2 linked regions of the Tunturibacter gelidoferens genome follow. The protein of the gene in region 1 interacts with the protein of each later gene in a pairwise test. Links are inferred from orthologs where the notes say so. Each region holds a gene or a part of one and is shown on either strand. Other genes may lie near its edges.

Region 1 (4,508 bases):
CTGCTAAGCGACGAAGACATCGCCTTTCTCGAAGAGATGGAACGTGCGGGCTGCCTCTACTTCACCGAACAGGCCGACCCGGCCACCGGACAGGTCCTAGACCGCGCCACCAACAAGACCGCCACCGGCGAGTTCGACCAGCACTTCGCCGCCAGCATCGCCGCCACCGGCTTCGGGCTCACCTCACTCTGCATCTCCGACAGGCGCGGCTACCTCGACACCAATCGCATCAAAAAGCAAGTCATCACCACGCTCGACTTCCATCTCAACAAGATGCCGAACGAGCACGGCTTCTTCTACCACTTCAGCGACGTTAAAACCGGCAAGCCCCTCATCAACGTCGAAGTGTCCTCCATCGACACGGCTATCTTCCTCTGCGGCGTCCTCACCGTCCGCGCCTACTTCGCCGATCCCCAAATTACCTCCCTCGCCACTCAGCTCTACAACCGCGTTGACTGGCCCTGGATGCTCAACGGCGGCAAAACCTTCTCCATGGGCTGGCGCCCCGAGACCGGCTTCATCTCCACTCGGTGGGACCACTACAGCGAACTGATGATGCTCTATCTCCTCGCCATCGGTTCGCCCACCAATCCCATCCCCCCAGACTCCTGGAGCGCCTTCACCCGGCCTCCCATGACCTTCGGCCCCTACTCCTACATCAGCGGACGCGACCCTCTCTTCATCCACCAGTTCTCCCACGCCTGGTTCGACTTCGCCGGCAAGCGCGACGCCTACGCCAACTACTTCTCGAACTCCATCACCGCCACTCGAGCCCACAAGTCTTTCTGCCTCGGCCTCAAACGCGGCTACACCGAAGACTACTGGGGCGTCTCCGCCTCCGACTGGGAGCACGGCTACTCCGCCTGGGGAGGCCCTCCCCTCATGGGTCCAGTTGACGGGTCCGTCGTCCCCAGCGCCGCCGCCGGTTCGCTCCCCTTCCTACCCCACGACTGCGTCCACGTCCTTCGCGCCTTGCGTGACAACTTCGGCAAAGACGCCTGGGGACGCTACGGCTTCTGTGACGCCTTCCACCCCGATCTCCACTGGTACGACCCCGACGTCCTCGGAATCGACCTCGGAATCAGCGTCCTCATGGCAGAAAATCTTCGAAGCGCCTTCGTATGGGACACCTTCATGCAGAACCCCGAGCCCATCGCCGCGATGAAGGCCTGCGGCTTCCACAGCGCTCGTCAAACCACCAATCCCTCCGAGCCAAAACCCACACCAATCCCGAGCCCCAGTCAACCCGTAGCTCCAAGCACCGTCCGCCCTCCGCACCTCGTCTCCCCGAAGCTCGTAGACCAGCCCTAGCCCTGCGCGATGCACCCTAGATCCCTTCCGACCAAAGGGAGGACCCATGCAGCCCGTCACGCCCAGACCGGTACACAAGTCACGAAGTGACCGCCCCACGCGGAGTGGGCCCGCCCGGCAGGACACGCTCCCTTGCAACTACCCCAGCAACTCCAGCAACCCCGCCTCATCCAGCACCTTCACCCCCAGCGAATTCGCCTTATCCAGCTTCGAGCCCGCCTCCTCCCCCGCAACCACGTAGCTCGTCTTCTTGCTCACACTCCCCGAAACCCGCCCTCCCGCAGACTCGATCTTCTCCTTCGCCGACTCCCGCGTAAGATTCGGCAGCGTCCCCGTCAGCACAAACGTCAACCCCTCCAGCGTCGAAGTCGTCACCCGCTTCTCCGCCGTCATCTCCAGCCCTAGCGCCGCAAGATCCTTCACCAACTCCTTGTTCTTCTCCACCGCGAAGAACTCCACGATCGCCTGTGCCACCTTCGGCCCCACCTCATTCACCGCCTCTAACGCCTCGCTCGCCTTCTCCGAATCCTGGGTCGCCGCCGTCATCAGCTCATCCATCGAACCGAAGTGCTCCGCCAGCAGTTGCGCCGTCCGCTCACCCACAAACCGGACTCCCAGCCCCAACAGCACGCGCGCCAGCCCCGCTTTCTTCGAACGCTTAATCTCTTCCAGCAGCGCATCCGCAGTCTTCTCGCCCACGCGCTCCAGCCCAAGCAAATCCTCGCGCTTCAGCCGGTACAAGTCGCCAATCGTATGAATCAGCGGCCTCCGCACCACGACCGGCGCCCCCTCCTCCGTCACTACTTGCGATTCGCCGCCCAGCTCCGCACTCTGGCCAAGCAGCTGCGCCACCATCGCGTCGCCCAACCCTTCAATGTTCATCACTCCACGCGCCGACCAGTGCAGCAACTCTTCACGCACTCGTGCCGGACAAGAGTTGTTCACACACCGCCAATCCACCTCGCCCTCAATCCGTTGCAGTTCGCTCGCACAAACCGGGCAGTTCTTCGGAGACACAATCTCCTTCGTCCCTCGCGGATGCGCCTTATCCTCCACCACCTCCACAATCTTCGGAATCACGTCGCCACCACGCTCCACCTGCACAAAATCCCCAATGCGAACGCCAAGCCGCGCAATCTCATCCGCATTATGCAACGTAGCCCGCGACACCGTCGTCCCCCCAATCAACACGGGCGCAAGCGCCGCCACCGGAGTCACCTTCCCTGTACGCCCCACCTGAAACAACACATCCTCCAACTTCGTAATCCCAGCCCGCGCCGCAAACTTGTATGCAATCGCCCACCGCGGAGCCTTCCCGGTAAACCCCAGCCTCCGCTGCTGCGCCGTAGCATCCACCTTGATCACAACACCATCAATCTCATACCCCAGCGAATCACGCAGCGGCTCCGCATCCGCAATAAACTTCACCACCTCGTCGATGCTCTTCAAAGCCCTGACATACTTGTTCACGCGAAAACCCGAAGTCTTCAAGGCATCGAGCGCGGTCGACTGCTGCGGCAACAAAAACTCCCCATCCCGCAACAAAAAGTAGGCATAAAAATCCAGCCGCCTCTGCGCCACAATATTCGGCTCCAGCGTACGAATCGTCCCCGCCGCTGCATTCCGCGGATTCGCTGCCGGAGCCTGTCCCGCCGCCTCCCTCTCTTCATTCAGCTTCAAAAATGACGCCTGCGGCAACACCACCTCACCGCGAACCTCAAAGCTCTGCGGCAAACCCGCCGCTTTCAACTTCGCAGCCGAGATACTCAGCGGCACAGACCGAATCGTCCTCACATTGCTCGTCACATCCTCGCCAATCGACCCATCCCCACGCGTCAGCCCCCGCACCAGATGCGCCGAGCCATCTTTCGCGCCATGCGCCTCGCCTTTGCCAGATCCAGCCCCATACTGAAGCGCCAGCGACAAACCATCCAGCTTCAGCTCGCATACATACCGCACGGCCTCCGTACTCGGCAGAGCATCACGCACCCGCTGATCCCACGCCCGCAGCTCCTCTTCGTTGTACGCATTGTCCAGCGACAGCATCGGCCGCGAGTGCGGCATCTTCGTGAATCCCTCTTTCGGTTTCCCACCCACACGCTGCGAAGGCGAGTCCGCCGTCACCAGCTCCGGATGCTTCTCCTCGAGCCGCTTCAGCCGGTTCATCAGCGCGTCATACTGCGCATCCGTCAGCTCCGGCGCGTCTTCAACGTAATACAAATATTCATGGTGGCGAAGCTGATCGCGCAGCTCCTGTATCGCCTGATCGGGTGTAAGCTCTGAAGCCATAGCCAGAATTATAGAGAGCCGCGCTCTACACTCTCGCACCTCACTTCAACCTGTTCCTGCATCTCACTCTTATATGCCCTACCGCCTTCGCCGCTACCCACCGCCGCCTCCGGCCAACCAGGACGCGCAGAAAAATCTCGAGCGCCCCAGCGCCCAGGACATCTACGAGCAGGTCGCCAACAACGCCCGCCAGGAGCTCGGCCGATCCAGCGTCTCCCTCGCCATCTCCGGTCTCGCCGGCGGCATCTTCATGGGCCTCTCCGCTCTTGGCAACGCCATCGCCATCGCGCTCCTCACCACCCCCGGCACCGTCCCCTCCCACACCATCTTCTTCGTCGGCAAGATGTTCTACCCCCTCGGCTTCATCGTCGTCATCCTTGGCCGCTCCCAGCTCTTCACTGAAAACACCCTCTACCCCGTAGCCCTCGTCCTCGCCGAAAAGAAGCACTTCTGGAAGACCCTTCGCCTCTGGGCCACCGTCCTTCCCGCCAACGTCCTCGGCGCTCTCACCTTCGCCGCCCTCGCCGCCCTCACCAACGCCGTCAACCCAAGCGTAGTGCAAGCCCTCGCAGGCCTTGGCCTCGAAGCCATCCACAACCCCGCCGCCACCATCTTCTGGAGCGGCGTCATGGGCGGCTGGATCATCGCCACCGTCGCCTGGCTCGTCTCCGGATCACACTCCATCACCGGCTCCGTCATGATCATCTGGATGTTGACCTTCGTCGTCGGCCTCGGCAACTTCGCCCACTGCATCGCCACCAGCGGCGAAATCCTCACCGCCGTCCTCATCGGCAAAGCCGCATGGACCAGCTATCTCACCTGGCTCCTCTTTGCCGTAGCCGGCAACATCTGCGGCGGCGTTGGCATGGTCACCCTCCTCGAATACGGTCAGGTCATCTACGGTGGCG
Region 2 (4,744 bases), 4.7 Mb from region 1 along the record:
TCTGCGTGCCGTCGAGAGGAAAATCTTCTTAGAAGCTGTCCTGCCGGACGGGCGCCCTACGCGGGCAGCGGTCACTTCGTGACTTGTGAAAGCTTCGCGAGGTGCTCCCGTTGGTCGCAGGTTGGATCGTGCCGACCAACGGGAGGACCAGCATCGTTCCCTAACCACAAGAAGGTACACGCGTCACGAAGTGACCGCCCTCCGCGCAGGAGGCCCGTCCGGCCGGACAGCCTTTCAATCTTCGTAAGCTCGCCAAAGCTGCAAATAAGCCACCTGCCGCGCCACATGGAAGAAGTCAGATCCAAGAAAATAAAGGACCGTAACCCCAGCCCACCACCAAAACAAAAACTCCGGCGTCGTCACGCTCTCAAACGGCAGCGGAGTCGCCGAGAACACCATCGCCAGCACAATCAACGCGATCTTCACAATCCCCATCACAAGGTTGATCTCTACCAGCTTCGATTTCAACGCCCCCAGCCTAAACGCCGCCGCCAGACTCCCTCTCACACCTAACCCACGCAGCATCGCAACTAACGGAGCCACGGACAGCGCCCAACTCACCACCGCCCACAGCGTAAACAGCCCCAGCGTCGCCACAATGACCAGCGAAAAATACCCCACCAGATTAGGCTCTCCACCCGACGCAATCGGCCCGGTCACGGTCCACTCCGCCACACGCTCCATGCACCAGAACCACACCGCAAAACTCCCGAGCAGCGCCACCACCCGCACAGCCTGCAGCACAATCAGCGTCCCCACGCGGCGCTCCAGCCGCTTATCCGCCCGCCTCAGCACCAGCGTTCGTCCTACCGACGACACCACCACCCACGCCACCACCAGCAACGGCGCCAGCCACATCGCCACACCAAGTACCTGCGGCACCAACAGCGCTAGCGCCTTCGCCAGCGTCTGCGCCGACCCCAGCGGATCCACCACCGTCATACTCTTCAGCGCCGCATAGTCCAACGGCGTAGCCTGCAAAATCTTCAACCCCTCATACCGCAGCAGCAGCAGCGCCGGAATCCCATACGCCCACCGCCACAACACCTCCAGCGCCGTCAGCGAAGGCCGCCGCCAGCACTCCGAAAGAGTATGCACAAACGACTGCGTCCCCCGAACCGTCCCAGCCGCAACCACCACCCCATCCTGCGGAATTTGCTCCACTACTTCACCACAAGATTCACAAGCTTACCCGGCACCACGATCACCTTCACTAAGGTCTTGCCTTCAATCCGCGCGATCACCTTGGGATCAGCCAAAGCAGCAGCCTTCACAACAGCATCATCGCTACCCGCCGGCACCTTCACAACACTCACCAGCTTGCCATTCACCTGCACCGGAATCTCAATCTCATCCTCCCGCGCAAGCTCTTCATTCACCACCGGCCACTGCGTGCGAAACACCACGCCCTCGCCGCCAAGTTCCTCCCACATCTCCGCCACAAAAAACGGCGCAAACGGAGCCAGCAGCAAAATCAGACCACGCAACACCTCAGACACCGCAGCCGGAGAGATCTCTCCCGCATCCATCGCGGCTTCGTTCGCAGTAATCTCGTTCACCAGAATCATGATTGAAGAGATCGAAGTATTGAAGTGCCATCGTCCATCAAAGTCCTGCGTAACCTTCGCAATCGTCTGATGCAGACGACGCAACAACGCCTGATCCTTTGGCCTCGTCGCAGCTCCATTCGTACGAGCAACACTCGAGAACTTCGTCGTCAGCCGATACACCTTCCCCAAAAACCGCGAGATCCCCGCAACCCCCTCTTCCTGCCACTCCAAATCACGATCCGGCGGAGCCGCAAACAGCGCATACATTCTCGTCGCGTCTGAGCCATATCGCTCGATCATCAAATCCGGGCTCACAACGTTGCCCCTCGACTTCGACATCTTCGCGCCGTCTTTGATCACCATCCCCTGCGTAAACAGCCGCTCCGCAGGCTCATCGTTCTTGACCAACCCAAGATCCCGCATCACCTTCGTCCAGAACCGCGAGTAGATCAGATGCAGAATCGCATGCTCCACTCCGCCGATGTACTGATCGATCGGAAACCAATAGTTCGCCTTATCCGAATCAAACGGCGCGGCCGAATTCTTCGCATCCGTGTACCGATAGAAGTACCAGCTCGAGTCCACGAACGTGTCCATCGTATCCGTCTCTCTTCGTGCCACCCCCCCGCACTTCGGGCACTTCGCATTCACAAACTCGGCAATCCGCCCGAGCGGCGAGCCATTCGTCTGTGTAATATCCACCTGCTCCGGCAACACAATCGGCAACTCGTTCTCAGCCACAGGCAACGGCTCGTCCGGCGAGCACTTGTCGCAGTACACCATCGGAATCGGCGTTCCCCAGTACCTCTGCCGGCTGACTCCCCAGTCCTTCAACCGATATGTAACCGTAGGAGTACCAAACCCCTTTGTCTTCGCAAACGCAGCCATCTTCTCCTGCGCTTCAAGGCAGTTCTCTCCAGTCCACTGCCCCGAATCGATCAGCACGGCCTCATCTTCACCGGTATAGGGCAACGCCGGATCATTTGTATCAGCGCCCGCGGCGCCTTTTGTATCAACCACAGGAGCAATTACCCGGCGCACTGCCAACCCGTACTTCTGCGCAAACTCGAAGTCCCTTTCATCATGCGCCGGCACGCTCATAATCGCACCCGTTCCATAGTCCGCCAGAATGTAGTTCGCCACCCAGATCGGCACCCGCTCGCCGTTGAACGGATTCACCGCGAAGCGCCCAGTAAACACACCGTGCTTCTCAATCGCACCCAGCGCATCGGTCTCACGAGCCTTCTGTTGCTGATCCAGCAACTCCTCAATCTGCACCCGCAGTGCATCATCCTCCAGCGCAAACGCCTTCGAGACCGCATGCTCTGGCGCAAGCTGCACCGACGTCGCACCAAAGATCGTATCCACCCGCGTCGTAAACACCGTGATCTTCGCATCGCCATCCGCCACAGCGAAATCTACATGCGCCCCCTCGCTCCGTCCGATCCAGTTACGCTGCATCGTCCGGACCTTCTCCGGCCAGCCCTCCAGCTTGTCGAGCCCGTCCAGCAACTCATCCGCATACTTCGTAATCCGCAAAAACCACTGCGTCAGATCCCGCAGCTCAACGACCGTATCCTCATGCCTCCAGCAGCGCCCGCCAATCACCTGCTCATTCGCCAGCACCGTCTGGCAATCCGGACACCAGTTCACCTTGCTCTTCTTCCGATACGCGAGCCCCTTCTCGAACATCTTCAAAAAGAACCACTGGTTCCACTTGTAGTAATCCGGCAAACAAGTCGTCACCTCAGTCGACCAGTCGAACCCCATCCCGAGGCGCTGGAACTGCTTCTTCATCGCAGCAATATTCGCGAACGTCCACTCCCGCGGCGGCACTCCATTCTTCAACGCCGCGTTTTCCGCCGGCAGCCCAAACGCATCCCACCCCATCGGATGCAGCACGTTATACCCGCGCATCCACATATGCCGAGCCAGAGCATCCCCAATCGCATAGTTCCGCACATGCCCTATGTGCAGCGCGCCGCTCGGGTACGGCAGCATCTCCAGGCAGTAGTACTTTGGCTTCCCTGAATCGTGCCCCTCGGCTGCATACAGCGACGGATCCGCATCCCACCGGGCCTGCCACTTCGGCTCGATCTCAGCCGGGCTGTACCGCTGCGGCTGATTCCCCTCCGCAGCAGAAGAACTCTCATCAATATTCACTGTTTTCCCGCCGATTTCGCTCGTTCGTGTCTCAGGCATACTCCTTGATTGTACCGTCCAGCCCGCTTCAACGTTGCTCTGCTTCAAAACCTCGCCCGTCCAGCCGAAACCCCTCGCAGGCCTCCCGCCAACTAACGCCCTCCGACATTTATCTTTGTGGCATCTCCGCAAATAACCGATAATCCAGACATGCCTCCGGCCTCCCCCGCGCAGAAAGCTTCCTCCGGCGATCCCGAAAATCCCGGCGGTTTTCAGCACATTCCAGCACTCGACGGCATTCGAGGACTCGCCATCCTCATGGTTCTCTTCTTCCACCTCTTCGCGTCTAATCCCGACACCGGCTCAAGACTTCTGGATCTCCTCAACCGCATCCGCGAGTCCTGCTACCTCGGCGTCAACCTCTTCTTCGTTCTCTCCGGCTTTCTCATCACCGGCATTCTGCTCGACACACGCGCCCTCCCTCACTTCTTCAAGACCTTCTACGCCCGCCGCACCCTGCGCATCTTCCCGCTCTACTACGGCGTTCTCATCGTGCTATTTCTTCTCACTCGCCCTCTTCACTTCATCTGGTCAGGCTGGCCGATCTACTATCTGACCTACACCGCCAACCTCGCCCTCTGGACCGTCGGCCCTCTCAATCTGCACGCGTTCAACATCAACCACTTCTGGTCTCTCCAGGTCGAGGAGCAGTTCTATCTCGTCTGGCCCTTTCTCGTCTATCGAATCAAGCGCCTCCAGACACTCATCACCTTCTCCCTCGTCGCCTGCGCAGCGATCCTCACGCTCCGCATCATCCTCGTAGCCCTGCGCCCCCGGCTTCACAACCTCTATCTCCCCTACTCCCCCACCTTCTCCTGCGCCGACAACCTCCTCTTCGGCGGCACCCTCTGCGCTCTTCTCCGCACCCCCGCCCGTCAATCTATCCTCGCGCTCGCCCCCAGAGTCCTCGCCATCTGCGTAGTAATCCTCATCGTCGCCGGGCTCCGCTATCACGGCCTCCTCTGGGAGACCAACTTCTTCATCCCTACTTT

What was found. The genes of interacting proteins can lie anywhere in the genome.
Region 2: the proteins of ligA (region 1) and leuS interact in binary tests that used the Escherichia coli proteins (3 or more experiments, as listed by UniProt). The link is inferred for Tunturibacter gelidoferens from one-to-one orthologs.

The regions. Positions count from the first base shown.
Region 1 is NZ_CP132938.1:719,101-723,608, forward strand. What follows is about bases 1,026-3,935. They hold ligA (NAD-dependent DNA ligase LigA), read right to left. Parts: upstream 3,601-3,935; coding sequence 1,450-3,600; downstream 1,026-1,449. Other genes in these bases: RBB81_RS03420 (glucoamylase family protein), read left to right, coding at 1,026-1,311; RBB81_RS03430 (formate/nitrite transporter family protein), read left to right, coding at 3,674-3,935. Outside these bases: more of RBB81_RS03420, read left to right, coding at 1-1,025; more of RBB81_RS03430, read left to right, coding at 3,936-4,508. UniProt on the Escherichia coli protein: DNA ligase that catalyzes the formation of phosphodiester linkages between 5'-phosphoryl and 3'-hydroxyl groups in double-stranded DNA using NAD as a coenzyme and as the energy source for the reaction.
Region 2 is NZ_CP132938.1:5,431,344-5,436,087, forward strand. The notes cover bases 959-4,104. They hold leuS (leucine--tRNA ligase), read right to left. Parts: upstream 3,753-4,104; coding sequence 1,164-3,752; downstream 959-1,163. Other genes in these bases: RBB81_RS23360 (hypothetical protein), read right to left, coding at 959-1,164; RBB81_RS23370 (acyltransferase family protein), read left to right, coding at 3,903-4,104. Outside these bases: more of RBB81_RS23360, read right to left, coding at 235-958; more of RBB81_RS23370, read left to right, coding at 4,105-4,744.